DNA from 3 places in the Affinirhizobium rhizoryzae genome. Region 1 is predicted to be linked to each of the others. Evidence: predicted binding sites of a transcription regulator. Region 1 holds the regulator's gene; each other region holds the start of a gene.
The links. The regulator LexA, encoded in region 1, represses DNA repair genes until DNA is damaged. The targets are predictions, from matches to a motif close to TGTTCNNNNTGTGTTCNG.
Positions count from the first base shown of each region.

Region 1 (10,121 bases):
CCATGTTGAAGCTTTCATAGACCTGACCCTGGTTGGCAGCGCCATCACCGAAATAGGCGATCGAAACGTTGTCATTGCCGCGATACTTGTTGGCAAAGCCAAGACCTGTACCGAGCGAGACCTGCGCACCGACGATGCCGTGGCCACCATAGAAATGCTTTTCCTTGGAGAACATGTGCATGGAGCCGCCCTTCCCCTTGGAATAGCCGCCCCGACGCCCCGTCAACTCTGCCATGACACCGCGGGCCGTCATGCCAGTCGCCAGCATGTGACCATGATCGCGGTAACCGGTGATGACCTGGTCACCTTCCTTCATCGCCATCTGCATGCCGATGACGACAGCTTCCTGGCCGATGTAAAGGTGACAGAAACCGCCGATGAAGCCCATGCCATAAAGCTGGCCGGCCTTTTCCTCAAAGCGGCGGATGAGCAGCATCTCGCGATAGGCGCTCAGCTCGTCATTCTTGTTGAATTCGGCAATGGTTCCGCCGTTGAAGTCTTTCTTTGCAGGCTTCGCAGCCGCCTTACGGACGGGTGCGGACGCGGATTGCTTCGGCGCCATTCATAACCTCCCTGCGCGTTTGTTTGGTTGCGCGTACCATAGGGAAGAATTCACGCCTCAGCAATGCCATAAATGCATGGCTCACATGATAATCAACTATCTGGAATCACTAAGAAAAAGTTGATTTAACCAATTTTAGGTTAATTCAGAAATAGCTGCGAAAAACGGTGATCTCGTCTTTGCGAGAAACATTGAGCTGGTATCGCGCAATTTCGTCCAGCATGTCTTTTTCCAGCGAACCGTCGCTCAACAGGCGAACCTGCCGTTCCAAAGCCTCCCGCTTTGCTACCAGCTTTTCAAGCGCAACAGCTCTCTCCACCCGAGTACGCTCGAATTTCTCCGTGGCGATCAGTCCAAGATCACCATGAATGGAATGATAACTGAAATAGGAGACGAAGGCGATGGTAATAGCGGGAAGGACCAAACGCCCCAGTTTTCGCTCTTTATGATGCTTGGTCCACATATCGATTTCCTGACACGCATTACGGTCTGCAGATTGCCAGAGTTTGCTTAATCAATCGTTGACCATGAATGTCAGCGGGACGCGGACAACAAAAAAGGCGGCAACCGCAATGGGTTGCCGCCTCGAAATCGTGACCGGAAGACCGAATTATGCGCGCAGGATCGAACGACCTGCGTAGGCCGCCTGCGGGCCCAGCATTTCTTCGATACGAATCAGCTGGTTGTACTTAGCAATACGGTCGGAACGTGAGAGCGAACCCGTCTTGATCTGTCCGCAGTTGGTCGCAACGGCGAGATCGGCAATCGTCGAATCCTCGGTTTCGCCAGAGCGGTGTGACATGACGGCAGTGTAGCCAGCCTTATGCGCCGTTTCCACAGCATCCAGAGTCTCGGTGAGTGAGCCGATCTGGTTGACCTTCACGAGGATTGAATTGGCAACGCCCATCTTGATGCCGTCGCGCAGACGCGACGAGTTGGTGACGAACAGATCGTCTCCTACAAGCTGAACCTTGCTGCCGATCTTGTCGGTCAGGTATTTCCAGCCGTTCCAGTCGTCTTCCGCCATGCCGTCTTCAATGGAAATGATCGGATACTTGGCGGCAAGCTCGGCCAGATAATCAGCCATAGCCTCCGGCTCGAGCGTGCGACCCTCGCCTTCCATGACGTATTTTCCGTCCTTGAAGAATTCAGTAGAAGCGCAGTCGAGTGCCAGCTGCATATCGTCGCCCGGACGATAGCCAGCCTTTTCGATCGACCTCATGATGAAATCGAGCGCTTCTGGTGCACTCTTGAGGCCGGGCGCGAAACCACCTTCGTCACCGACGTTGGTGTTGTGGCCCTGTGCCGACAGTTCCTTCTTGAGAACGTGGAAGACTTCGGAGCCCATGCGTACGGCGTCGCGGATGTTTTCCGCACCGACCGGCATGATCATGAATTCCTGGAAATCGATCGGATTGTCGGCATGCGCACCGCCGTTGATGATGTTCATCATTGGAACCGGCAGCAGGCGGGCGTTCGGGCCACCCACATAACGGAAGAGCGGCAGGCCAGAGGCTTCTGCAGCGGCCTTTGCAACGGCAAGCGAAACACCGAGGATAGCATTCGCACCGAGGCGAGACTTGTTCGGGGTGCCGTCGAGCTCACGCATCAGGTTATCGATGAGGATCTGGTTTTCAGCGTCGTGACCGCCAACCGCATCAAAAATCTCGCCGTTGACGGCTTCGACAGCCTTCTCGACACCCTTGCCGAGGTAACGCTTGCCACCGTCGCGAAGCTCGACCGCTTCATGTGCACCCGTGGATGCGCCGGAGGGAACAGCCGCACGGCCCATGCTGCCGTCTTCGAGGTGGACATCAACTTCAACGGTCGGGTTGCCACGGCTGTCGAGAATTTCGCGCGCGATAATGTCCGTAATAGCTGTCATAAGCTCATCCTGTGCTGTGCGGTGAAAGTATGTGCCTGTCTTACCCAACAAGGCAGAAAATACAATGGCACGCGTATGACAGCTCGATATTCAAGCTGCCATGGGCGCCACTAAGCGGAACGCTTGGCAACGGCATCGAAGGCCATCAATGTTTCCAGCAGACGCGGAAGGTCCTGAAGCTTGACCATGTTTGGTCCGTCAGAAGGTGCATTGTCGGGATCCTGATGGCTTTCGATGAAGACGCCGGCGACACCGACAGCCACAGCGGCGCGCGCCAGTGTCTCGACGAATTCGCGCTGGCCGCCAGTGGAGCCACCCTGCCCGCCCGGCTGCTGAACGGAGTGGGTTGCATCGAAGATGACCGGTGAGCCCATGGCAGCCATGATGGGCAATGAACGCATGTCGGATACAAGCGTGTTATAGCCAAACGAAGCGCCTCGTTCGCACAGCATGACGTTCGGATTACCGCTCTCCGTGAACTTGGCCTGCACGTTCTTCATATCCCAAGGGGCCAGGAACTGCCCTTTCTTCACATTGATCGCGCGACCTGTCTTGGCCGCAGCAACGAGAAGATCCGTTTGCCTACAAAGGAACGCAGGAATCTGCAGAACATCAACGACCGGCGCGACCTCTGCACACTGCTCTTCGGTATGGATATCGGTCAGGACCGGAAAGCCAAACTTCTTCTTGAGGTCACTGAAGACCTCAAGCGCCTTCTCCAGGCCGATACCCCGCTTGCCGGAAAGGGACGTCCGATTGGCCTTGTCGAAGGAGCTCTTGTAGACGAGCCCGATACCCAGCTTGTCAGTGATCTCCTTGATCGAACCTGCCATCATGAAGGCGTGGTCGCGGCTTTCCATCTGGCACGGCCCGCAAATGAGCGAGAGAGGCTTTGCATTGGAAAACTCGACGCGGGATTTGCCTTCGCCTACGGCAACCACGGAATTCGCGACAACACTCATAAGCTTATCCTTCCCGGCGTCAGCCGCTTGCTCGGCTTGAGGCGTCGGCAAATTGCTGAAAGCTTCAGGCCTTTTCGATTCGGGCATCGTATAGTCCGGATATCACCCAAGAATGGCACCGATGCGCTCGCGCGGTGCATAACAGTCGAGCGTGTAACTGTCACCAGTGGAAATGGATGCCACTCTCACCTCGTTCGATCGAGCAGCAAATGGTGCGTATAGGTCTCGATAACGAAGCTGAAGGGCATCGAATCCGGCTTGTGCAGGACCGCGTGATGTCGAAGAACGAAGTACGGCATGGGTTCTGGTGGACACCAGAGGATTTCGCTCTGCAATGTTCTCCGGGTAAACTGCAAAGCCTGCACAACCCGGCCAAACGGCACATTTGTTTGAGCCAAACACTCTTTCATCTGGATGGTCAGCGCGTCTGGCCGATACCAGTTGTGAGCCTCGGAAAGAACAAGTCCATCGCGCATCAGCTGAACCTTGCGATACTCGATTTCCTCGCCATCACTTAGACCGAGAGCGGTGTAAACTGATTTGGAGGGTAACACTGCATTGGCGCTCACCCGTTTCGCTTGGGTCTTGGTACGTCGTTGGAAGCCTCGCAACTCGCACCAGACATCAAGCGCCTGTGTCGCGCTGTCGTATCCTAGGAGATGCTGATCAAGCTCTTCAACCCGGAGAAGCGATGCACCCTTCGCAGCCACGGTCGTTGATATCGGGAGCGTCTTGACTTGCGCAGGGTTCATTTCACTAAGGCCTCGCCAATCGTGCACATCAGGCCTGAACAAATTCCACAATGCATCCCTGTCCTTGCGCCGGCGCGATGATCAGGCGCTCGCCGCTGCTCTGATGCGGAATTGATGCTTCCTGTAGCACAGAGCGGGTTTCTGCAATGTTCCTGACGCGGAACCGAATGCCGATCCCGCGGAGACCTGTGGGATACCTTGGAGTGTGGTCTAATTCGGGGGCAATTTCCATCGCGACCTCGACGTCACAATTGCCCAGCGGGAACACATACTTGTGATCCTTTTCCTGCACGTGAACGCCAAGCATCGTTGCCAGATTTTCAATTCCCCTTGACCCCTCTGTGGCGAGGAAGAGAGCGCCAAGTCCGAGCGCACCATTTCTATGCTCTACGGACGGCCCCGCAGTTGGTAATGCCGCATTCACTCGTTGGCACGTGAAAGCGAAGAAGCTCGAGGAATCGAGATCGGCAAAGGCCAGTCGAAAGCTGGCAACCGAAGCGCTACCGTTCTCATCAACGACCGTACGCGAAAAGTCCAGGCGATTCCCGGCGCTGATCCCGGATTGCCGGAAGCGTTCATCATCCGTCACCGCATCCGTCGAACGCAAAACAAAAGCAGAAAAACCTTCACGAGCTCCGGCTTGCCGAAACGTACGATCTTTTTCGACGAAGCAGTTTCCTGCAGTAATGCTCTGGCCTGCGAGAGCCTCATCTTGAACGGCAAGTGGCTCAAGATAGGTTCCGTCGCTGAAAAAGACACAGGCATTGGACGTGCCGAAAGGATGGAACGCGTCCGGCGCCACGGTAAAGCCAAGCTCCTGCCAACGCTTGCGCGCGCCAACCAGCGATTCGACCGGCAAGACCAGATGATCGATGTTCGGAGTAGTCAAAAAAGAAGCTCCTGTCGGTAACACGGCCTGCAACCCACCATTATCCATGTGTTTCTGCAAGCTATATTTGCCGTGAACCTCTTGCGGAACACATATGGAACAGATAGTGTCTGTTCTGGATTTGTTTCCCAACAGGATGACGACGCATGTTGACACGTAAACAGCAGGAACTGCTTCTTTTCATTCATGCACGGATGAAGGAGTCGGGCGTGCCGCCGTCATTTGACGAGATGAAAGATGCTCTGGATCTCGCCTCCAAGTCGGGAATTCACCGCTTGATCACTGCTCTTGAAGAAAGAGGCTTTATCCGTCGGCTGCCCAACCGCGCCCGGGCGCTGGAGGTTATCAAGCTGCCCGAGCCCTTCGGTGCAACGCCTGCGACACCCAAACGCGGCTTTTCGCCAAGCGTCATCGAGGGATCGCTTGGCAAAGTGCAGCCGCCTTCACCTGCTCCGGTGCAGTCAAAACCCGCAGAAGAGGATAGCCAGTCCGCATCGGTTCCTGTCATGGGGCGCATCGCCGCTGGCGTGCCGATCTCTGCGATTCAGAACAATACCCATGCCATCAGCGTTCCATTGGAAATGCTTGGGCCGGGAGAACACTACGCGCTCGAGGTCAAGGGTGATTCGATGATCGAGGCAGGGATCCTGGACGGCGACACCGTAATCATTCGAAACGGCGCGACAGCCAGCCCCGGCGATATCGTGGTAGCACTTGTGGACGACGAGGAAGCGACGTTGAAGCGTTTCCGCCGCAAAGGCGCATCGATTGCGCTCGAAGCTGCGAACCCCGCTTACGAAACGCGCATCTTCCCGCCAGACCGTGTCAAGGTACAGGGCAAGCTGGTGGGCCTCATTCGGCGCTATCACTGAACCCGAAGTCGACGGATAGGATCGTCGTCCAACTGCTGGAATGTGTTGGTTCGCCAGTCGTAAAGACGGTGCAACTGCCAAGGTCTTTCGTTGCCCTGAAGCGCAGACTCCAGCATCCAGGAACCTGGATGAGGCTGACCGTTAAACCAAATTTCAATGGAGCCTGTCTGCTTCAGTTTTGAACCCGTCAGGAGCAACGCACCAGAGCGGCATTGTGTAAAGGGCGAGCCGGATACGACGACGATGTCAGACTTGTCGCACGCATATCCTGTGAGGCGTGTGTCACTCACGATCGTAACTCTGGCACCTGATGGACTGCGTCCGATGCAAATCAGATTTTTGACGCAAGAGAAGCGCGGCATTTGAAGCGGCGGCAACTGGTCTATTGCCAATGCTCTGTCGATGAGCGCGATCTCTTTGCTCGTCAATGCATGACGCGGTGTCTTCCCTGAAACCGTTCCTGTTACTGGCCCGTTTGATTCTGGTGCCGCCTCGCGCTTACCCACATCTACCCTCGTCACGGCTGGCATCACAAGTTCCTCAAGGCCCAGCGCGTTCTTCCATTGTTTGAATACGAACTCGGATGGTCTTTCGGTCGTGACGGATGCCGACGTCCCACTCAAGAGCGCCACCATTCTTCCATCCTCTGCAATTACGAGATCAGGCCTGGACGGCTCCATCAGTCCGTTGACACACACGGAAGCCACAAGAATGACGAGGCCAAACCATCGCAGTCGTGTCCGCAAGAGCGAGAAGATGATGAGACCGGCGGTGGCAACAGGCAAGAGCCAGCTTGCGGCACGCCCCGTTTCTATATTTCCGCCCCAGGAGGCCACCTCCAGGGCCACCGCGATTACCAGCTTCAAGCCAAGAGACATGATCATGAAGAACGGTTGATCGAGCCCGAAGGGCATCAGAAGCATGCCGATGAGTCCCGAAGGCATGACAATGAGGGAGATGATGGGCATGGTCGCAAGATTGGCAGCGAGGCCATAGGCAGTCAGCTGATTGAAATGCGCAATGGAAAAGACCGCAGTTGCCAATCCTCCGATCAGGGATGTCATCAACGTCCCGCCCAGAACCCGAGAGACGCCGGACAAAAGGCTACGAAATGAAATGCCGGAAACGAGCGCCTGATCGGACTCATGAGCGCGATCAGCCCAGATGCGATAGCAGGCAAGCAGAGCAGCAGTCGCAGCAAACGACATCTGGAAACTGGCGCCCATGACACTGGATGGGTGAAGAACGATGATCACCAACGCCGCCAGGGCGATGTTGTGCATACTCAACGAAGGGCGGTTGAAGAGGATGGCAATCAGAAGAATCGCCATCATGATGTATGCTCGTTCAGCTGATACGCCGAAACCGGAGATGCAATAATAGGCCGTCACCATCAGAAGCGCACCGAATGCGCTGACTTTTTTGACAGGTAAACGCGCTGAAACGCCCGGCAGCATAACGAGCACGGTTCGTAGGCCGACAAAAAAGATTCCCGCAGCGAGCGCCATGTTCAGGCCGGATATGGCGACGATATGGGCTAGCCCAGATGATCTGAGAGCCTCCACGACCGTTGGCGAAATCGCTCGTCGCTCATCCGTTACGATGGCAGCCGCAAATGCCCCCTCATCGCCGGGATTAAGTTGCCGAATACGATCGCCAACATAGCTGCGCAATGCGAAGGCAAACTGCACGGCCTGTTGCCAAACCCCTATTGCTTCCCGAGCACCCAGTATCTCGGGGCTGCCGTAGAAAAAGCCCGTTGCACCAATGCCGTCGAAATAGGCCGGAAAGCTGAAATCGCTCAAACCGGGAAGCGCCGGCCCTGACGGCGGCGTCAATCGCGCGCGCCCCCGCACGACAGCGCCGGTCTGCAAAGGGTCTGTCTTGCCGCGCACGATCAGCGCCACACGTTCAGGGGCGCGCTTCAGCTTCGGTCCAGAGGTCTCCAGGATGTTGAGGACGTAGCGCCAACGCTGGTCGCCGACAGCTTCGCGACGCTCGACAACTCCGGTCACAGTCGTCGTGACCGGGCTATCGAGAATGATTGTCGCAAGCCGGTCGGATTCGAATCTGGCGAGCAGCATCCCCCCTGCCAGAAGACCGGGAATGGCAGCAGCAAGTGACAGCTTTTGATAGCCCGCTCGCCCCAACAGACATGCCGCAGCAAGAAGGAGGCAGGCTGACCAGAGTTGGACCAAAGGAGGTTCAAACGGAAGTGCAAACCAGATTGCCGCACCGGTGCCCAGAGCGACGGGCAGAAAAAGGAAAACGTGTCCAAAAGACACCTCTTCGGCCCATATACGCTGGTACCACGGTTTCTTGCTTTCAACAGCAGGCGGCGGCTTATAGCGGTCATTCGATGACGGACGCGTTGGGAGTTGTGGCGAGGCGGTCTTCTCCCGAGATGCATCGGCCAAGTGCACCCAGACTTGAGTCGCCTCTCTAGGGCGGCGAAAACGTAAGAATGCACGCCCAACAAGTGCCCGATCCACTATATGCTGCCTTGAAAATCGCTTGCTAAGTTAAATATGAAGGGCAGACTGCATGTGGTGAACGAGCGCGTCAATCGGCGTCAAACCAAACTTGTTGGCTAAATCTGTATTGGATCGATTTAATTCAACATATTCGCGGGACACCCTCTTTACTGTCTCGACATGAGGTCGTTAAGCCCTACTTTCGCGGTGCACAAAACATCATGTCGAGCGCTTGGCAGGGGCTGCGAGATCATATAGCTAATTGCACAGCTTCAGTTTTTCCTGGCGCGTCCTGCGCCGTTCCGCCCATCGGAGGATCAGTATGACGGACACAAATGCACATCTTGGACTAGGCGATAAGAAGGTTGACCTTCCGGTGCGCAAGGGCACGATCGGGCCGGACGTTCTGGACATTGGCGCGCTCTACAAGAACACCGGCACCTTCACCTACGATCCCGGCTTTACGTCGACTGCATCCTGCGAATCCAAGATCACCTTCATCGATGGCGATGAAGGCGTACTTCTGCATCGCGGCTACCCGATCGAACAACTCGCAGAGCATGGCGACTTCCTGGAAACCTGCTACCTGCTGCTCTACGGCGAACTGCCAACAGCTGCTCAGAAGAAGGATTTCGACCACCGTGTAACCCATCACACGATGGTGCATGAGCAGATGAGCCGTTTCTTCACCGGCTTCCGCCGTGACGCTCACCCAATGGCCGTCATGGTCGGCACTGTTGGCGCCCTTTCCGCCTTTTATCACGACTCGACGGATATCACGGACCCGCATCAGCGTATGGTTGCATCTCTGCGCATGATCGCAAAGATGCCGACGATTGCTGCAATGGCCTATAAGTACCACATCGGCCAGCCCTTCGTGTATCCGCAAAACAATCTCGATTATGCCTCGAACTTCCTGCGTATGTGCTTTGCCGTACCGTGCGAGGAATACAAGGTTAACCCTGTCCTCGCCCGCGCCATGGACCGGATTTTCATCCTTCATGCTGATCACGAGCAGAACGCTTCGACCTCGACGGTTCGCCTCGCCGGTTCGTCTGGTGCTAACCCGTTCGCCTGTATCGCTGCTGGCATTGCCTGCCTCTGGGGTCCTGCACACGGTGGCGCGAACGAGGCAGCGCTCAACATGCTTCAGGAAATCGGCACTCCGGACCGTATTCCCGAATTCATCGCTCGCGCGAAGGACAAGAACGATCCGTTCCGCCTGATGGGCTTTGGACACCGCGTGTACAAGAACTACGATCCGCGCGCCAAGATCATGCAGAAGACCACGCATGAAGTGCTGGCGGAACTTGGCCATTCGGACGATCCGCTGCTGCAGGTCGCGATGGAACTGGAAAAGATCGCATTGACGGACGAGTACTTCATCGAGAAGAAGCTCTACCCGAACATCGACTTCTATTCCGGCATCACGCTGAAGGCCATGGGCTTTCCCACCACCATGTTTACGGTGCTCTTCGCACTGGCCCGTACAGTGGGCTGGATCGCTCAGTGGGCGGAAATGATCGAAGATCCGCAGCAGCGCATCGGTCGTCCGCGCCAGCTCTACACCGGCGCGCCGAAGCGCGACTACCTGCCGCTGTCCAAGCGCTGAACGGCGCATCTGACATGAGAAAAAGCCCGCCATTCGATCGAATGGCGGGCTTTTTTGTCATTGGAGCTTCTGATCTGAGGAACAAACGATGTGAAATTCCCGCGGAACTTCGA
Region 1 covers NZ_CP049250.1:2,544,279-2,554,399, reverse strand. The annotation lists gene pdhA (pyruvate dehydrogenase (acetyl-transferring) E1 component subunit alpha) at 1-562, opposite strand, end outside; gene G6N80_RS18130 (FtsB family cell division protein) at 708-1,025, opposite strand; gene eno (phosphopyruvate hydratase) at 1,173-2,447, opposite strand; gene kdsA (3-deoxy-8-phosphooctulonate synthase) at 2,558-3,409, opposite strand; gene G6N80_RS18115 (hypothetical protein) at 3,595-4,161, opposite strand; gene G6N80_RS18110 (VOC family protein) at 4,190-5,098, opposite strand; gene lexA (transcriptional repressor LexA) at 5,197-5,922, shown strand; gene G6N80_RS18100 (ComEC/Rec2 family competence protein) at 5,916-8,207, opposite strand; gene gltA (citrate synthase) at 8,719-10,008, shown strand.

Region 2 (10,121 bases), 970 kb from region 1:
CGGATGCGATTTCCGCTCCTGCATTGCCGACGCCAAGCGAGGCGATGCCCGGCAGGCGCCGGCCAAGAAGGCCGCGTGCCGAACCCACCAGTTCCAGCCGCGTCTTCGGCCCGAAGCGGCGCTTCAATACATCGCGGATTTCACCCATGCCATCGACAAGACCGAGCTCGACGCCGCGCTGTCCCGTCCAGAAGAGGCCGGAGAAAATGGTCTCGTCATCGGCAAGCCTTTCTCCACGACGGGATTTGACCATGTCGATGAAGACCTTGTGGATTTCGAGCTGAAGGGACTTCAGATATTCGATATCGCTCTCTTTTTCCGGCTGGAACGGATCGAGGATGACCTTGTTCTCGCCCGCCGTATAGACGCGGCGCTCCACGCCGATCTTGCGCAGAAGTTCCGGAAAGCCGAAACCGCCGGACACGACACCAATCGACCCGACAATGGATGTCGGATCGACAAAGATCTCATCGCCTGCGAGCGCGATCATATAGCCGCCGGAGGCTGCGACATCCTCCACGAACATGAGGACGCGCTTGTTTTTTTCTTCAGCAAGCGCGCGGATGCGCTGGTAGATGAGACGCGATTGCACCGGAGAGCCCCCCGGCGAATTGATGGAGATGGCGACGACGGGCGCATCCTTTTTCGCAAAGGCCCGCTCCAGCATCTGGGCCGTATTGGCAAGGTTCAGCGTGGGACGAAACTGGCTGCCGCCGGTCATGATCGCGCCCTGCAGGCGGACGACGGGAATGGCTATGCCTTCCTTGCGGAACCGCTTCGGTAGAATGCGCGTCAAAAGGCCTGCCATGTCATCTCCTTGGAATGGTGTTCATCGTCATGTATGCAACGGAATGGCGGGCGCAATGGTTGGTTCCCGTAAATTCCGCGTCATCGGCCAGATCGCTCAGCGACCCTTGCGCCGGTAGGCCTTGCGGCCATTGTTGAGGCCATCGACTTCGGCCGCGAAGGCATGGCCCTCTTCTCCATGCATGAACAGCGGAGAACGCCAGACAAGACGGGATTTCGACCCCTTGATGGCGGTCACCAGAAGACGAATGGCATCCTCGCCGGGTCGCGGATGGATGGCCGTCAGTTCCAGCCCGCCAAAGCGTTTTCCACAGGCGGCGATGATGTCCGCCACGGATGATGGCCGCGCGATGAGCGAAAGCTGGCCGCCCGGAATCATGATCGCGTTTGCGGTACGAAGCCAGCTTTCGAAGAGATCTTCGGTCATGGCATGCGCTTCGGCCTTGAGGGCATTTGGTGCCCGGCGGTCCCGTGCATCGTTGAAGGGCGGGTTCATGATGACATGATGGAAATGATCATCCGGCAAGCCCGCCTCTACGCGTGCCTTTCCGCGAAGCGTCACATCTGCCTCGATCACGACGAGACGGGAGCCAAGCGCCCTGTTTTGTTCGATCGCCGTATTGCGACGCGCATAATCGGCCATTTCCGGCGAACGCTCGACCAGTACGACTTCGGCATTCGGTAGACGGGCAGCGACGGCAAATCCGGCGGCGCCGGCCCCGGCACCCAGGTCCGCCACTCGCACGGGACGCTCGTCATCCACCAGCGAGGCCAGCAGCATGGCATCCATGCCTGCGCGGTGCGCCCCCTGCGCCGGTTGCAGCAAGTAGAATGCGCCGCGATGGAAGGCGTCGAGTGTTTCGTTCATTTTTCGGTCCGCAGTTCCGATCCGAGGCCCGCATCCACCAGCAAAAGCCGCGCCTCACCTGCCCGCTCGCTTTCCACCAGAAGGCGACGGGGGAGGAGGCCAAGGGAACCTTCCAGCACGCTCATCGATTGATCAGCGACAAGAGAGTGAATTCCTGCATCGTTCAGCAGGCTGGTGGCAAAGGACAGGACCACAGGATCATTGGTGCGGATCAGTTCTTTCATGCGTCAAACGATCTCGATTCCGGGTTATTCTAACATTTGGCACTTGCCGGTTGTTGCGCCCCTTTCTATTGTCCGCCGCAAGATTTGAACAGGAGGCCATTTCATTGGGCGTCGTTATTCCGCTCGAAGAGGGCAAAAACAAGCAGGCATCCGTCAAGCCGCTGGTCGATCTGACCAGACTGGATATGGATCGGGTCAACCAGCTGATCCTGTCGAAGGCCGGATCCGATGTGCAGATGATACCGGAAGTGGCAAACCACCTGATTTCTTCCGGTGGCAAACGTCTGCGCCCCATGCTGACGCTGGCGGCCGCGCAGATGTTCGGCTACGAGGGCGACGGTCATATCAAGCTCGCCACAAGCGTGGAGTTCATGCACACCGCAACGCTGCTGCATGACGACGTGGTGGACGAAAGCGATCTGCGGCGGGGCAAATCCACCGCGCGCATGATCTGGGGTAACCAGGCGAGCGTTCTCGTTGGTGACTTCCTGCTGGGGCAGGCCTTCAAGATGATGGTCGAGACCGGCTCCATGGATGCGCTGGATGTTCTGGCCTCCGCTGCCGCCGTGATCGCGGAAGGCGAAGTGCTTCAGCTTTCCGTTGCCAAGAACATGGAAACGACGGAAGACGATTATCTCTCCGTCATCCGCGCCAAGACCGCTGCCCTTTTCGCCGCCGCTGCCGAAGTCGGCCCCATCATTGCCGGAAACGACAAGAGCGCCCGTTCGGCTCTTCGCTCCTATGGCATGAATTTGGGCCTTGCCTTCCAGCTGGTGGACGATGCGCTGGACTATGGCGGCAAGGCGGCCGACCTTGGCAAGAACGTCGGCGATGATTTCCGCGAAGGAAAGATCACGCTGCCGGTGATCCTGTCCTATCGCCGTGGCACGCCTGAAGACCGCGCCTTCTGGAAGACCGCGATCGAAGATGGCCAGAGCAGCGACGAAAACCTTCAGCAGGCGCTTGCCCTGATCGGCAAATACAATGGACTGGCAGACACGATTGCCCGCGCCAAGCACTATGGTGCAATCGCACGCGACGCTTTGTCGCCCCTGCCCGCATCGGCACACAAGGCGGCGCTGATGGAAGTGATCGATTTCTGTATCGAACGGGTCAACTGAGACCCGGCACGGTGTGCGTGGCCGAGGGTGAGGCCACGCATTTCACAGGCGGCGTGAACAATGGCCGCCTTCGAGATTCTTGCGAAGCTGCTTCAAAAAAGCCATTCTATCATGAATCATCGGTTGAAGATTCCCGGTGGCCCGTTGGCCGCCTCCCAGTTCTTCTTGAAAGGCACTTTCATGCGGCAGAAATTCGCCCTTCGTCTGCTTTCCGGCGTGGCTTTTGCCTCTGCCCTTCTGGCAGCGACGGTCGTTCCACGCCTTGCCATGGCGCAGGACAACCCGGTCGCAGAGGCCGTGGAGTTCACGCCCGACAAGGTCAACACGTTTTCCGGCGCATTTCTGGCGGCAAGAACCGCGGATGTCGATCACGATTACGCGACTGCAATCGCGCTCTACCAGAAGGCCCTGAACTTCGAACCGGCCAATCTCGACATTCGCGAACGCCTGATGGTGTCCTTGCTGATGAACGGGCAGTTCGACGAGAGCCTCAAGCATGTCGAAGCCCTGAAGGGTGACGACGCGGTTGAACGCATCACGACAATCGTTCGCGGGCTGGAGGCGATCCGCAAGGGTTCCTACGCCGATGCGGAAAAGATCCTCACCTACAAGGGCGGCAATGATCTTGACCGCCTGACTCACGCCCTGCTGATCGGTTGGGCCAAGGTGGGTGCCGGCAAGGGTGCAGAGGCTATCAAGCAGATCAAGGCGCTGAAGGGGCCGGACTGGTTCAAGGTCTTCACGCAGTATCATCTGGGCGCCATGGCGCTGGTGGCTGGCGATACTGCCACAGCCCGCACCAACCTCAGCGCAGCCATCACCAGCCAGGAAGCGGTTGCGACCACGCCGGATACATTCATGCGATCGGTCATGGCGCTGGCCCGCCTCGAGGCAGCCCAAGGCAACAAGCAGAAGGCGCTTGATGCTATTTCCGTGGCCGAACGGCTGATGCTGAATTACGCGCCGCTGAAGGCGCTTCGCCAGAGCATCGAAAAGGGCGAAAAGCCGGAGCAGCAGGTTACTGACGCGACGCAGGGTGCCTCCGCCGTTCTCTTTTCCATCGGCAGTGCACTGAACCGCCAGGGTGCGGAGGAAATGGTGTCGCTCTATCTGCAGATCTCGCATGCGCTTGATCCGAAAAGTGCCGATACGCTGATCCTGCTGGGTGGTATTGCCGAGAAGCTGGAGCAGCCGAAACAGGCAATCGAGCTCTATGGTCGCGTTCCGCAGGATTCGCCCATGCGGCGCATTTCCGAGCTGCAACTGGGCCTGACACTGGCGCAGACAGGCGATGTGGACGGCGCGAAGGAGCATCTGAAGAAGCTCATCGAATCCGATCCGACCGACATTCGCAGCTACATTGCTTACGGCAGCGTTCTTTCAGACGCCAAGGATTTTGCCGAAATGGCAAAGACCTATGACAAGGCGGTGGAAGTGGTCGGTCCGGCCCCCCGGCCCAGCGACTGGTCGGTGTTTTTCCAGCGCGGCATCGCCTATGAGCGTCTGAAGGAGTGGGACAAGGCCGAGCCGAACTTCCGCAAGGCGCTCGAACTGAACCCGGACCAGCCGCAGGTTCTCAACTATCTAGGGTATTCCTGGGTCGATATGAACCGCAACCTGGAAGACGGTCTCAATATGATCCGCAAGGCCGTCGATCTGCGGCCAGACGACGGCTATATCGTGGATTCGCTCGGTTGGGCCTATTATCGCCTCGGCCGTTACGACGATGCGGTGACCGAGCTTGAGCGTGCCGTGCAGTTGCGCGCTGGCGATGCCACGATCAACGACCATCTGGGCGATGCCTACTGGCGCGTAGGGCGGCAGCTGGAAGCGAAGTTCCAGTGGCAGCGTGCCCTGACCATGAAGCCGGAGATGACGGAAATCCCGAAGATCGAGCAGAAGATCCGGGATGGTCTTGCCGATGCAGGTCCGCCTCCGGTGCAGACGGCCATGGCTTCTCCGGCAGCCACCGCACCTGCTACTCCCCCTGCCACTCCCCCGGGCGCAGCTCAGCCCAACGCCCCGATCACGGCCGATTACATCGTCAGCGAAGGCGATACGTTGTCCAAGATTGCAACCGATCGGCTGGGCGACAAGGAACGCGCGAGAGAGATTCTGGAGATGAACCCGGAACTCAAGCGTAATCCCAACCGGCTATTTCCGGGCCAATTGATCAAGATTCCGGCCAAATCCAATTGAGTCCAACCGGAATGGTGATCGAGGCAGCGCGGGCGAAGATCAATCTCGCGCTGCATGTGACCGGTCAGCGGGCAGATGGCTACCATCTTCTCGATAGCCTTGTGACGTTCGCAGACTTCGGCGACGAGCTCGCCATTCGCCCATCTGCGCAGGACCGGTTCGAGATAACCGGGCGGTTTGCAGAAACCCTGTCGGCTGATGCGGATAATCTCGTGACGCGGGCGCGGGACGGCTTGCGGGGCCTTGCCGAAGAACTCGGATACGAGACGTGTCCGGTCGACATCACGCTCACGAAGAGCCTGCCGCTCTCCTCCGGAATAGGTGGTGGCTCCGCAGATGCAGCGGCAACCTTGCGCGGCCTGATGCGGTTGTGGAACCTGGATGTGCCGCGAGACCGGCTGGCAAGGCTTTGCCTGTCGCTGGGAGCGGATGTACCGATGTGCCTTGAGTCCAGCCCTTTGATCGCGCGTGGAATCGGCGAGGACATAGAACCGCTTGCCACGCTTCCCTCCTTCTTCATCTTGCTGGTCAATCCCCTCAAGCCTGTTTCAACGCCACAAATATTCCGGTTATTGACATCAAAGACCAACAGGCCGCTGCCTCCTTTTGATCCGGCGCAATCAGACTGGCTGGATTATCTGGCTGGTCTCAGAAACGATCTTCAGGAGCCTGCACAGAGGCTTCTTTCGGACATCGGTGAGTGCCTTCAGCAGCTTGAGGAGAGCGGTGCGAAGGTCTGTCGCATGTCTGGATCGGGCGCCACGTGTTTCGGCCTCTACCGCGACGAAATGGCTTTGGAACGTGCAGCTTTGACGCTCGAGCAGGCCAAGCCGCAGTGGTATGTGAGGGCGGGCCGAACTTTGGAAGGAAATGCATCATGAGCCGTATCGATGAGAGCCGTCCCTTCATTCCGGTCGGCATTGCCGTGCTGACCGTTTCCGACACCCGGCGGCTCGACAATGACAAATCCGGCGACACGCTGGTGCAGCGCATTCTGGAAGCGGGGCACGAACTCGTTGCCAGGGCAATCGTTGCCGATGACAAGGAGCAGATCTACGAGCAGGTTCGGAACTGGACGCTGGCCGAGGAAATCGACGTCGTGATCACCACCGGCGGCACAGGCTTTACCGGTCGGGATGTCACGCCTGAAGCCTTGGAACCGCTGTTCGAAAAGCGCATGGACGGCTTTTCCGAAGTGTTTCACCGCATATCCTACGACAAGATCGGAACATCGACGATCCAGTCGCGCGCCACCGGTGGCGTTGCCAATGCGACCTTCGTTTTCGTGTTGCCCGGCTCGCCCGGCGCCTGCAAGGATGCCTGGGACGGGATCCTGAAATGGCAGCTGGACTATCGCCATATGCCCTGCAACTTCGTGGAAATCATGCCACGGCTTGACGAGCACCTGAAACGCGGCGGCAAAGCCTGATTAGGCTAGGCTGGATTATATTAGCTACGCGCTGCAGCCCAGGCTGGGATCAGTTCTGAGATGAGCGTATGTGGCCGGTGCCCCTCCACGAGATCGGCAAGCCGCGTAGCGCGCACACCCTTGGATGACGCCACGCTTTTCTGAATAAGAAGACCCTGCGCGAGCGGCGGATCCTTGCTGAACAACCGCTGAATCAGTGGCCTCCGGTAATTTCTGGATGCGGTGAAGCGTGCGGGATGCCGTGTGAGCGAAATATGCTCGGCGACTTCATCGATCCAGCCAATCTGAGGGCGCGCTCCCGGCTCCAGCAGCATGAGCCACTCGCCACGCACCTCCTGCAGCACGTTCTTCAAATCCCACTGCGTATAGAACTTGCACCCCGCGGCATCCGCAACACGCGCAGACGCATCGGTAGAACCACGATCGAGCACTGCGACGTCACTGACCAGACCTTCCACAGCACCGGCAACCAGAACAGACAAAGTCTGCGCCAGCTCGGATTCCTGATCATGGCATTCCATCAATACAGTCAGCATTCATGACCTTTATCGCATTGGCCTGAAAATTGCCATCAACAAAGGCGGTAGATTTTGTTCTTGCAATGTTCTCATTTTGACGATACGAATTTGAGAACGCCAGCGTTGAACATCTGGCTGGGAGTTATCCATGAACGAGCTGTCTCAACTGCGGCAGGACGCTTTCGCGCCTGCTCATACGGCTGATATTGCCGACGCTCTGGTCCAGTCGTCTGGACTTCGCGTCGAGACGGACCGTCGGCGCGGAAGGGGTGCCGGCTTGAACCCGAGCGGCCGGTTCGAAGACCAGCGGCGCGAGCAGTTCGATGATGGTTGGCAGTCGTTGGAAGAACTCGAACCTTTCAAGACCGAAGTCCAGATCGAGAAGCCGAAGACAGCGATCACACGCAACGACTCACCCGATATTCCGTTCGATCGATCGGTCAATCCGTATCGCGGCTGCGAACATGGCTGCATCTATTGTTTTGCCAGGCCAACCCATAGCTATATGGGGCTTTCGGCAGGGCTGGATTTCGAGGCCAGGCTTTTTGCAAAGCCCGATGCCCCTCGTCTGCTTGAACGAGAGCTGAGCAAGCCCGGATACAAGGTGAAGCCCATCGCGATCGGGACGAACACGGACCCCTATCAACCGATCGAGCGCGAATGGCGCATCATGCGGCAATTGCTGGAAGTGTTGGAAAAAGCCAACCATCCGGTCATGATCGTCACAAAGTCGGCGCTGGTGACGCGGGACATCGACATTCTTGCCAAGATGGCCGCCAAGGGCTTGGCCAAGGTGGCAATCTCCGTCACGACGCTCGACCGCAAGCTGGCGCGCCTGATGGAGCCGCGCGCTTCGACGCCGTCAAGGCGGCTTGAAGCCGTACGACAGTTGACGGATGCAGGAATACCAACCGGCGTTCTGGCCTCGCCTCTCATTCCGGCGCTGAACGACCATGAGTTGGAGCGAATTCTCGATGCGGCACAGGCGGCTGGTGCCGTGTCTGCAAGCTACATTCTGCTGCGTCTACCGCTGGAAGTCAGCCCGCTCTTTCGAGACTGGCTTTTGAGACATTATCCGGATCGATACCGGCATGTGATGTCGCTGATAAAATCGATGCGTGGCGGCAAGGACTATGATGCGGAATTTGGCAAGCGCATGAAAGGAGAAGGTCCCTATGCCTGGCAGATCTCGCGGCGTTTCGAAATGGCGACGAAGCGCCTTGGTCTTGCTCGTAGAGGTGTAGCGCTGCGCGACGATCTGTTTGTTCGCCCCGATGGCGCGGGAGTTCAACTGTCGCTTTTGTGACGCTGCGGCACGGAGGCTGGATCCCGGTGTATTCTGCGCCAAGATCCGGGCCAAGATCCGGGCACTGCTGACTTGAAAGCCTGTTCTCCCTGGGTGGCTGCGATGCGCTTCGGCCCTGTGCCGTTCCTGCGATGGGCGATCGTCGGCGATCCATGCACCTTACACATGTTTTGCCATTTCGCTGGGCGCCCCCCAGCGAGATGGAAATGGACCGGCGCCGCCCCTGCTGGTCTTGCCCCGTTGGCCTGATCCCCTTGGGCCTGAAGCAGTGCCGCCTCATTTGCTTCGACGGGGCTTGCGGGAAATCGGGTGGGCGTGCGAGTGATGCCGCATGTCACGACGCACGCCCCCCGATTCTCCTCCCGATCTTTTCTCCCTCGAACCGATCGTTCCGGATTTTTCGCTGGAGTTGATGGTGCGGAAAGCAGGTCATTGGCCGGTAGCAGGCACCGACGAAGCTGGACGCGGGCCCCTTGCTGGACCTGTTGTCGCCGCAGCGGTCATCCTCAATCCGGACCACATCCCCGCAGGACTGAACGATTCCAAGCAGTTGACGCTGAAACAGCGTGAGGCACTGTTCGTGGAGATCTGTGCCACGGCGCATATTTCAATCGCCTCTTCCGGCCCCCGCCATATCGATGAGAAGAACATCCTTCGCGCCAGCCTTGATGCCATGCGCCGTGCCGTGGACGCCCTGCCCGTCAGGGCAGACTATGTCCTGGTCGATGGCCGCGATGTACCGCCAGGGCTTGCCTGTCAGGGCAAGGCTGTCATCCAGGGCGATGCGCGCAGCCTTTCCATTGCCGCCGCTTCGATCATCGCCAAGGTGACGAGAGATCGGATGATGGCCCGCGCGAGCCAGGTTTATGGCAACTACGGCTTCGCCCAACATGCGGGCTATGGCACGGCCCAGCATCGGCGCGCCATCGAAGAGCATGGGCCATGCCCCCTTCACAGAATGAGCTTCAGACCACTCCGACAAGATTGAGCGGCACGCTCTCTATCGACCGGTCAGGGAACTGACGTGCTTGGGGCTTAAGCGTGTCGCGATCTTTCAGATTCGCTCCTGGCGCTTTATCTTTTTGTTTTAACGCATGTCGTTTGCGCAAAACCGCTGCACACTTTTACTACGACATGCTCTAGAATCAAGGTTCTGGTGCCCGCACCTCACCCCAGCAGCCTGGCGGCGCGTCATGCTGTTCGGTTGGCAGCACGATGCTATCACCCCGGACTGGCGAGGATTCCACGCACTCCAGCGGATCGTCACCACAGGCTCCAGACGCGAAAAAGGCCGGGTTGCCCCTGCCTTCTTGCAAACTCAAATGTCTGAAAGATCAGTTCAGGCGAGCCTTCACCTGACCGACGGACTGAGAGAACAGAGCCTGCTGCGTCGCGGCATCAGCCTTGGCAGCAATGACCTTTTCGGCAGCAGCGACTGCCAGATCGACAGCGGCGGCGCGAACGGCGCCGATCGCATCGGCTTCCGCCTGGCGGATCTTCTGTTCCGAAAGAGCGTTGCGACGAGCGACGAATTCCTCCGTCTTCTGACGGGCTTCTTCCGTCAGAGCGGCAGCTTCGCGTTCTGCGGAGGCAACGATGGCAGCCGCTTCAGCTTCGGCTTCCTTGCGCTTGCGCTGGTATTCGGCGAG
Region 2 covers NZ_CP049250.1:142,435-152,555, forward strand. The annotation lists gene G6N80_RS06995 (S49 family peptidase) at 1-808, opposite strand, end outside; gene G6N80_RS07000 (tRNA1(Val) (adenine(37)-N6)-methyltransferase) at 905-1,675, opposite strand; gene G6N80_RS07005 (putative signal transducing protein) at 1,672-1,899, opposite strand; gene G6N80_RS07010 (polyprenyl synthetase family protein) at 2,004-3,020, shown strand; partial or broken gene G6N80_RS07015 (tetratricopeptide repeat protein) at 3,201-5,021, shown strand; gene G6N80_RS07020 (4-(cytidine 5'-diphospho)-2-C-methyl-D-erythritol kinase) at 5,231-6,100, shown strand; gene moaB (molybdenum cofactor biosynthesis protein B) at 6,097-6,648, shown strand; gene G6N80_RS07030 (glycosyl transferase) at 6,669-7,184, opposite strand; gene G6N80_RS07035 (PA0069 family radical SAM protein) at 7,315-8,472, shown strand; gene G6N80_RS07040 (ribonuclease HII) at 8,804-9,460, shown strand; gene G6N80_RS07045 (F0F1 ATP synthase subunit B) at 9,807-10,121, opposite strand, start outside.
Region 2: a site for LexA is predicted at 7,240-7,257, ahead of G6N80_RS07030 (glycosyl transferase). Genes of this name have one in related genera too.

Region 3 (10,121 bases), 550 kb from region 1:
AGATGGAGAAAGTGAAGGGCACGGCCGACGTGATCATTGCCAAGCAGCGTCACGGACCGACCGGCACGGTCAAGCTCGCCTTCCAGTCCGAGTTCACGCGCTTTGCTGATCTGGCTGACCCGAGTTTCATCCAGTACGAAGAACATTGATGCTCGAGGATGAGCGCCCCGATCAGCATCGGGGCGTTTTCGCTATAGACCGACGGCTCTCAGACCGGCAACGGTCAAGACGCCTGCACCTGCGGCTGGAAGAAACGGCAGGCGGAGAGCTGCAAGGGCGGTGACACCGCAGGCAACGGATTCCGCGATGCCGGTTGCCAAGGCTGTTGGCGCAACCAATGCCATCAAGACAGCGGGCGGAACCGTTTTCAGCGCTTTTTCAGTTCGGGTTGAAAGGCTCATCCGGCCTATCAGAAACGCGCCGAACAAGCGGGTGAAAACAGTCGCCAGCATCATGGCGAGTATGGCGGCAAGGGTCGATGGCTCGAGCGTCATGCCCGCACCTCCGCCCTGCGATCCGGCATGAGCGCCGCTGCCAATCCGGCCAATGCACCGGCGGCGATATACCAGGCACCCGGAACAAGCGTGTGAACGACAAGCGAGGCCGAGGCGCTGGCAAGGAGCACCAGCCCCGTCTGCCGACCCTTCCAGAAGCCCATCAGCAGCACGATGAAAACGGCAGGGAATGCGAAGTCCAGGCCATAGACGGCAAGATCTCCCAGAAGTGTGCCAAACAGGGCGCCACTGAGACTTGCCATGATCCAGCCCAGATAGAAGGGCAGCGCGAGACCAAGATAGAAGGCTGGCGTCAAAGCCTGCCTGTTGGCACGCGCTTCCGCCAGTGCCCAGTTTTCATCCGCCATCACCAGCAAGGCCGGTATTTTTTGCCAGATCCTGAAAAGTCCGAGGCTCCGCGCGAAGGATGCGCCCATGAGGATATGGCGCAGATTGACCAGAAGCGCGGCAAGGCCAAGCGCGCTCCAGGACGCCGGATGCTGCCACAGATCCATCGCGACGAATTGCGAACCGCCTGCGAAAACGAGTGCGCTCATCAAGGTCGTTTCGAGCGGAGAGAGCCCGTTGCCGCTTGCGACCGTGCCGAATACGAAGCCGATCGGCAGGGCAGCCAGCACAAGAGGGAGAATTGATTTGATGCCTGCAGAAAACTCTGCCCGGCGCGATTGATGATGCATCGATGCCTCCATTCGAAAGAGGCTTTAGCCATCACGTATCAATCGGTCTTGAACGAAAGTGATGTTCAACCGGCCCTGAAGACAGCTGGGGTGAGGCCTGTGCGGGCTTTGAAGTGACGGGTCAGGTGCGCCTGGTCGGCAAATCCACAGGCAAGGGCCGTATCCGACGGGGTTGCTCCCTCTCGCAGCAAATGACGCGCATGCCGGATCCGGAGATCGGTCTGATAGGCATGCGGTGTAATGAAGTACTGCTTGCGGAAGGCGCGGATCATATGGGCGCGGCTGAGGCCGGCAATGCGGGCCAAGACTTCAAGCCCGATATCCTGATCGAAATTCTGGGCGATGTAGTCTCGCACCCGGCGCATGGCGACGGGTTCACTGTAATCCGGCAGATGGATGATGACGCTGCCATGTCTCTTGAACATGTTGGCGAGCACCCCATACATGCCCTGCTCTCCGGCAAGCCCTGTCTCTTCTTCCACGGCGCGATGAGCGCGATTGAAGGCTGCAGCCAGTGGCGCATCTGTCAGCAACTGCCGGGAGAAACTAGGAGATCCGTGAAAGGCACGCCCTGTCATATCCTCTATGATATCGACCAGAAGCGCCGTATCCGGGTAGATCATCCGGTAGCGGTAGCCCTCCGGTCCGCCTGGCTGGCCGTCATGAATCTCGCCGGGATTGATGAGGTACAAGGCGCCCGGACCCGTTGCTTCCCGCTCTCCCCGAATCTTGGCGACCTGACACCCGTTTTCTATGGCACCGATCGAAAACGTATCATGCGAGTGCGGAGAAAATTCATGCGTGATGAAGGAGGCGGTCAGGCATTCCATGTCACGAAAGTGCCTTGCCCGCCAGAAGCGTGTTCTTTCCGTTCCCGATACGGGCGTTGCCTCGGCGGCTTGCTGCTGCGAAACATTGTGCATGACTGCAGAATAGACGTGTTCGTTATGATCGTCTTGAACAAAAGTGATAGGGTCCGCAGGACGTAGCAGAAGGATCCAAGAATGCCCGACACCGAGCCGCTGATCGAAGAAGCCGATCCGTTTGACATTGCGCCGGTGCGCCTGACCGTCGACCTGACGGCTTTGGCCGAGAACTGGGTCGAGCTTTCCAAACGCTCCGGTCGCGCAAGAACCGGCGCCGTGGTGAAGGCCGATGCCTACGGTCTCGGCATCGAAGACTGCGGTCTGACACTCTACGAAGCCGGAGCGCGGGACTTCTTCGTGGCCGCCGCTTCCGAAGGCGCAACACTTCGTGCCTATGCGCCCGATGCCAGGATCTTCGTTTTATCAGGGATCTGGCCCGGACAGGAGCGCCTGTTTCTGGAGAACGACCTGGTGCCCGTTCTCGCCTCTGAAGAGCAGATGACGCATTGGATGTCGGTGATTGCCGAGGTGGGCGCCTATCCCTGCGCGGTGCAGGTAGATACCGGCTTCAACCGGCTCGGGCTTTCCTTTGACGACGCGATGGCCCTGGCGCAGGATGTTTCTCGCCCGACGAGTTTCGATCCGGTCCTCGTGCTATCTCACCTGCACACAGCCGATGCCGCCGATGCGGAGACGACACGCAACCAGCTTGATCTTTTCCAGCAGGTTAGCGCTGCTTTCGAAGGTGTTGAATCAAGCCTCTCGGCGTCGGCCGGAATTTTCCTCGGACCACGTTACCACTTCGATCTCACGCGACCCGGAATAGCACTTTACGGAGGCAAGGCCTCGCTGGCGATGGACCGACCTCTAAGGACCGTGGCGACGGCGGAGGCCCGCATTGTGCAGATCCGGGATGCAAAAGCAGGCGAGACAGTGAGCTATGGCGGTACGCACCGGCTTCTTCGTGACAGCCGGCTTGCTGTTGCTTCCGTTGGATATGCAGACGGCTATATGCGTTCGCTATCAGGCTCAGGCGTTCCCTTGCGCAACGGAACAGCAGGCGGTGCTGCCGCCGCGTTTGACGGGTACAAGTTGCCGGTCCTTGGGCGTATCACGATGGATCTGACGGTCTTCGATGCGACGGATCTACCCAGCGGAGCTCTGCGAACCGGCGATTATGTCGAACTTGTCGGGCCGAACATGCCACTGGATGACGTTGCAGAAGCAGGCGGCACCATTGGCTACGAACTCCTGACAGGTTTCGGCCTGCGCTATGAGCGTCGATACACCGGCGACGAAGTCTGAGTTGTCCGATCCTCTTGCAAACTTGTTGCCAAGAGGATACGAGAACAAAACATGATCAAAATGGGCCGTGAATTCCGAGGCCTTCAAGCATTGGATAGTCATGGCCAAGGCAAAAACCCAATTCGTCTGCCAGAACTGCGGCACGGTGCACACGCGCTGGGCCGGGAAGTGCGATGGATGCGGCGAATGGAACACGATCATCGAGGATGATCCCCTCGGCGGCATCGGCGGGGGTCCGGGCAAGACACCCAAGAAGGGCCGTGCCGTTGCGCTGACAACGCTTTCCGGGGAGACCGAAGAAGCGCCTCGCGTTCAAACGGGCATCAGCGAGCTGGATCGCGTGACTGGCGGCGGTTTCGTGAGGGGATCTGCGGTGCTGGTCGGCGGCGATCCCGGCATCGGCAAATCTACTCTGCTCATGCAGGCGGCTGCGGCCCTCTCCAGACGCGGGCACCGAATCATCTATGTCTCGGGGGAAGAGGCCGTGGCGCAGGTGAGGCTTCGGGCGCAACGCCTTGGGGCGGCGTCCACCGATGTGCTTCTGGCTGCCGAAACCAATGTGGAAGATATCCTCGCCACGCTTGCCGAGGGCAAGCGGCCAGACCTCGTCATCATCGATTCCATCCAGACACTGTGGAGCGACATTGTCGATTCGGCACCCGGTACGGTGACGCAGGTGCGCACGGGTGTTCAGGCCATGATCCGGTTTGCCAAGCAGACCGGTGCCGCCATGGTTCTGGTGGGCCATGTGACCAAGGAGGGTCAGATTGCCGGACCGCGCGTTGTGGAGCACATGGTGGACGCCGTTCTCTATTTCGAAGGCGATCGCGGCCACCACTACCGGATCCTGCGGACGGTGAAGAACCGCTTCGGACCGACCGACGAGATCGGCGTCTTCGAAATGTCCGATAAGGGCCTGCGGGAAGTGACAAACCCATCCGAACTTTTCCTGGGCGAACGCAATACCAAGGCCCCCGGAGCCGCTGTGTTTGCCGGAATGGAGGGAACGCGTCCAGTTCTGGTTGAGGTTCAGGCCCTCGTAGCGCCAACGTCGCTTGGCACGGCGCGCCGTGCAGTGGTCGGATGGGATGGCTCCCGTCTCGCCATGATCCTGGCGGTTCTGGAGGCGCATTGTGGCGTTCGGCTCGGACAACACGATGTCTATCTGAACGTGGCCGGTGGATACAGGATCAGCGAACCGGCTGCGGACGTTGCCGTGGCTGCGGCCCTCGTATCGTCGCTTGCCAGCACGCCCTTGCCCGTCGATTCGGTCTTCTTCGGTGAGGTGAGCCTTTCGGGAGCGGTGCGTCCTGTTTCACAAACCGCGCAACGTCTGAAGGAAGCGGAAAAGCTTGGTTTTGCACGCGCGACACTGCCTTCATCCTCTGCCGAACTGCCGAAGGGTCGCAAAGGCCTGACCGAAATCGAGGGGCTACCCGATCTCGTGGTGCAGATTGCAGGCTCCGCGCGCAAGCTCGGCAAGCAGACAGATGAGGATTGATCTTCCCCCGGCGTCGCCACTGTTGTAAGAGGTGCGCAAAATTCTTGCCTTTCTGCGGAGTTCCGCTAAGGCCACATCATGCATCCCCGCCGCGGGACCGATCAGTCTTGGAGTAGATCATCTATGCCCATCACGATTTTTGACGGCATTGTTCTTGGCGTCACGCTGTTTTCGGCGGTTCTCGCCATGGTTCGCGGCTTTTCCCGCGAAGTGCTGTCCATCGCAAGCTGGGCCGGCTCCATCGCTGCAGCCTATTATCTGCACCCGCTGCTCTTGCCCTATGCCAAGAATTATACAGCCGACGACCGTATCGCTCTTGCCGGGTCCGCAGGCGTCATCTTTCTCGTTGCGCTGATCATCATCACTTTCATTACGACACGCATTGCCGATTTCATCATCGACAGCCGGATCGGGGCGCTGGATCGCACGCTCGGCTTCTTGTTTGGGGCAGCGCGCGGCATTCTGCTGCTCGTCGTTGCCGTCGCCTTCTGGAACTGGCTGGTCGATGTCAGGTCGCAACCTGCCTGGGTTACGCAAGCCAAGTCCAAGCCGTTCCTGGATACGCTCGTTGCGCGGCTTGAGACCGTTCTGCCAACGGATATCGAACCTCAGATCCGCGCGCGCATCCTGGGACGTGGCGAGGCGAAGGGTAATGAGGCGGCTCCGTCTGACGAAGCTCCGAACGCACCTGTTACAAATAATTGACGAACCTGGACTACCGAGGGAAGCCAAAAGCCTCCATTTGTGTTACAACCCCATGACAGAAGGCCGGATGATGTTCCTTGCGAACCCTACCGGCCTCTTTCAGTTTTTTCTGAGTTGGCAAGGACCTGCAGATGAATCAGCCGGTTTCGCATGACGCATTCCATGATCTTGATGGTGACACCCTGCATGAAGAATGCGGCGTGTTTGGTATTCTCGGTCATCCCGATGCAGCAACACTGACAGCCCTCGGCCTGCATGCCTTGCAGCATCGTGGTCAGGAAGCAGCGGGTATCGTGTGCTTCGATGGAACACAGTTCCATACTGAAAAGCATATGGGTCTGGTGGGAGACCACTACACCAACCCCGCAACGCTGGCGAAACTGCCGGGCGACATGGCGATTGGCCACACGCGCTATTCGACGACCGGCGAAGTTGCTCTGCGCAACGTACAACCGCTGTTTGCAGAACTCGAAGTCGGCGGCATTGCGGTCGCCCATAACGGCAATTTCACCAATGGCCTTACCCTGCGTCGCCAGTTGATAGCCGGTGGCGCCATCTGTCAGTCCACGTCCGATACGGAAGTGGTTCTGCACCTCATCGCCCGCTCCCGCTATACATCGACAACGGATCGCTTCATCGATGCCATCCGCCAGATGGAAGGCGGCTATTCGATGCTGGCGCTGACCCGCACGAAGCTGATTGCCGCACGCGACCCCACGGGCATCCGTCCGCTGGTCATGGGTGAACTCGACGGCAAGCCGATCTTCTGCTCGGAAACCTGTGCGCTCGATATCATCGGCGCGAAATACGTCCGTGACGTCGAGAACGGCGAGATCATCATTTGCGAAATCCAGCCGGATGGCTCGATCGAGATCGATTCGCGCAAGTCTCCGACAGCGCAGCCGGAACGCCTCTGCCTGTTCGAATACGTGTATTTCGCCCGTCCGGATTCGGTCGTCGGCGGTCGCAGCGTCTATGTCGCCCGCAAGAACATGGGCATCAATCTCGCCAAGGAAGCGCCGGTCGAGGCTGATGTCGTGGTGCCCGTGCCGGATGGCGGCACACCAGCAGCCCTTGGCTATGCGCAGGAAAGCGGCATTCCATTCGAATACGGCATCATCCGCAATCATTATGTCGGCCGTACATTCATCGAACCGACGCAGCAGATCCGCGCCTTCGGCGTGAAGCTGAAGCATTCGGCCAATCGGGCGATGATCGAAGGCAAGCGCGTCGTGCTGGTGGATGATTCCATCGTTCGCGGCACGACGTCGCTGAAGATCGTGCAGATGATCCGCGATGCGGGCGCCAAGGAAGTGCACTTGCGTGTTGCCAGCCCGATGATTTTCCATCCGGATTTCTACGGTATTGATACGCCAGATGCGGAAAAGCTTCTGGCAAATCAATATGACGGCGTGGAAGCCATGTGCCGCTATATCGGCGCAGACAGCCTGCAGTTCCTTTCCATCAACGGTCTCTATCGTGCCGTTGGCGGTGAAGACCGTAACCCGGCCCGTCCGCAATTTACCGACCACTACTTTACCGGCGACTATCCGACGCGCCTGCTTGACAAAGCAGCCGAGACGATGGGACGGAAGGTTTCGGTTCTCGCCAGCAACGGCTGAGACAATCCGGCAGAGCGGATCGCCTCTGCCGGATCATTCATAGTGGGACGGATATGAGCATTGACTTGAAGGGCAGGATCGCGCTGGTCACCGGCGCGTCGCGTGGTATCGGCTATTTCACGGCACTGGCGCTCGCCAAAGCCGGTGCGCATGTGATTGCCTGTGCACGCACGGTGGGCGGCCTTGAAGAACTGGACGATGCCATTCAGGCGGCAGGCGGCACGGCGACCCTCGTTCCCTTCGACATCACAGACATGCAAGCAATCGACCGGCTGGGCGCTTCGATTTTCGAACGCTGGGGCAAGCTGGACATTCTGGTCGCCAACGCCGGTATTCTGGGCGTCATTTCCCCACTCGGCCATGTCGAAGCAAAGGTCTTCGAGAAGGTCATGCTGACCAACGTCACTGCGACATGGCGGCTCATTCGCTCGGTCGAACCGCTTCTTTTGAAGTCGGATGCGGGGCGTGCACTGCTGCTTTCCTCTGGCGTTGCCAATGATGCTCGTGCTTTCTGGGGTGCCTATGCCACCAGCAAGGCGGCTGTCGAAATGCTGGGGCGCACCTGGGCGGCGGAAACCTCGCATACCAAGCTCTGCGTCAACAACGTCAATCCTGGAGCCACCCGCACAGCTATGCGGGCGCAGGCCATGCCAGGTGAAGATCCAAAAACCGTTCCCCACCCATCCGAAGTCGCGGAAAAGCTCCTGCCGCTCTGTGCGCCGGACATGACGGAAACAGGCCGTCTCTATGTTGTTCGCGAGGGTAAATTCGTAGATTATAAATTGCCGGAATAACTCCGGCAGCCTCGTTTCAGACAGTCCTCATGCGCCCTCGCGACATCCTGATTTACATTTTTCTTTCAGTCGCATGGGGTCTGTCCTTCCTGCTGCTGCTGCATGTCATTGCTGCCTTCGGCTGGGTCGGATCGGTAACATTCCGTTGTCTGCTGGCGGGGGCGCTTCTGCTGGGTATCTCGCGAGTTATGGGACGCAAGCTGCGGTTCCCGGCGAGCTGGAGGCCGCTCGCCGTTGTCGGTGCGACAACAGTCGCCGGACAGCTCATCGGCATTTCCTACGCCACGCCGCTGATCGGCACCGCCATGGCGGCGATCTTCGTCGCCACGATACCCCTGTTCTCCATGGTCATTGCAAGAGTGTGGGGAACGGAGCTCATCACGCCTTCGCGCGTTGCCGGGCTTGCTCTGGGAACCATTGGCATCATCATGCTCGTCGGCTTTCCGGCGGTGCCTGTCGACAGGAATTTCATTCTCGGCTGCGTTGCGATGGTCTTCAGCACCTTCTGCGCGGCCTTTGGCAGCAATTATGCCAGCCGCTACCTGAGCGACACCGGCCCTTGGGAAGTGACGATCGGCGCCTTCCTGTTCGGCGGGGTCATGGCGCTGCCGCTCCTGTTTCTCGTTCCGGTTCCGGGCGTGCCGCACGCCATCGATTATCTCTATCTGCTCGTTCAGGCCGGCGTGATGAGCGCCCTCACCTATGTGCTGTATTTCGGCCTCGTCAGCAGCATTGGCGCCACGCGCGCAATCAGTGTGGAGTTCGTGGTCACAGTGATTGCGGTGCTTGTGGGAGCCTTCGCACTCAATGAACCCATCACCATCCTGCAATTCATCGGTGGTGCGGTTATCATTGCAGGATGTGCACTGGTACTCGGTATTTTTCCCGCCAAGGACAAGATCCCGCTTCAGCCTTGAGCTTCTCTCGCGCGCCTGCGGCCCGCTAGAAAGAATATTCTGTCGGGATCGGATCCGGCGAACGTTTGCGCCTTGACGCCCCCTTGACCATCCCTGCCTGTCGCGCCATAAGCTTTGCCCCATGAACAAGGCCAACTGCTGCATCATTTGCGGGATTATTATTCGCTAGCGTTTCGCTGGCCTGGCCGTTCTCGTCTCTCGAAATTCCAAGAAGACAAGGGAACCGGTTCCGGCCGGTGGGTGAATTTCATTCGGGAGAGACTGTCCATGAGCCTCAAGCTCAAGCTTTACAACACGCTGACCCGCGAGAAGGCTGAATTTCAGCCAATCGACCCGAGCAATGTGCGCATGTATGTCTGCGGCCCCACCGTTTATGATTTCGCGCATATCGGCAATGCGCGCCCCGTCATCGTATTCGACGTGCTGTTTCGTCTGCTTCGTCATGTCTATGGCGAGCCTCAGGTGACCTATGCCCGCAACATCACCGACGTGGATGACAAGATCAACGCGCGTGCCCTGCGCGATCATCCGGGCCTCGATCTGAACGAGGCGATCCGGCTGGTGACGGAACGGACCGAGAAGCAGTTTCAGGCGGATGTGACTGCCCTCGGCTGCCTTGAACCGACCGTCCAGCCGCGCGCAACCGATAACATTGCCCAGATGATCGGCATCATCGAGAAGCTGATCGAGCGCGGCCACGCCTATGCGGCAGAGGGCGAGGTTCTCTTTGATACCCGCTCCATGAGCGATTACGGCCAGCTTTCCAAGCGTCCGCTGGATGAGCAGCAGGCAGGAGCACGCATAGCGGTCGATGCCCACAAGAAAAATCCCGGCGACTTCGTGCTGTGGAAGGCGTCCAGCGAAAGCGAACCCGGCTGGCCAAGCCCCTGGGGCCGTGGCCGTCCCGGCTGGCATATCGAATGCTCAGCCATGAGTGCCCGTTATCTGGGCGAGACCTTCGACATCCACGGCGGTGGACTGGACCTCATCTTCCCGCATCATGAAAATGAAATCGCCCAGTCCCGTTGCGCGCACGGCACGCATGTGATGGCGAATGTGTGGATGCACAATGGCTTCGTGCAGGTCGAAGGCCGCAAGATGTCGAAGTCGGAAGGCAATTTCGTCACGATGAACGAGTTGCTGGAAACCGAGAAATTTGGTGGCCGCACATGGCCAGGCGAAGTTCTGCGGCTTGCCATGCTGATGACGCATTACCGCG
Region 3 covers NZ_CP049250.1:3,096,805-3,106,925, forward strand. The annotation lists gene G6N80_RS20830 (replicative DNA helicase) at 1-149, shown strand, start outside; gene G6N80_RS20835 (AzlD family protein) at 192-494, opposite strand; gene G6N80_RS20840 (AzlC family ABC transporter permease) at 491-1,192, opposite strand; gene G6N80_RS20845 (AraC family transcriptional regulator) at 1,258-2,115, opposite strand; gene alr (alanine racemase) at 2,197-3,363, shown strand; gene radA (DNA repair protein RadA) at 3,464-4,864, shown strand; gene G6N80_RS20860 (CvpA family protein) at 4,988-5,569, shown strand; gene purF (amidophosphoribosyltransferase) at 5,701-7,191, shown strand; gene G6N80_RS20870 (SDR family NAD(P)-dependent oxidoreductase) at 7,245-7,985, shown strand; gene G6N80_RS20875 (DMT family transporter) at 8,015-8,902, shown strand; gene cysS (cysteine--tRNA ligase) at 9,170-10,121, shown strand, end outside.
Region 3: a site for LexA is predicted at 3,404-3,421, ahead of radA (DNA repair protein RadA). Genes of this name have one in related genera too.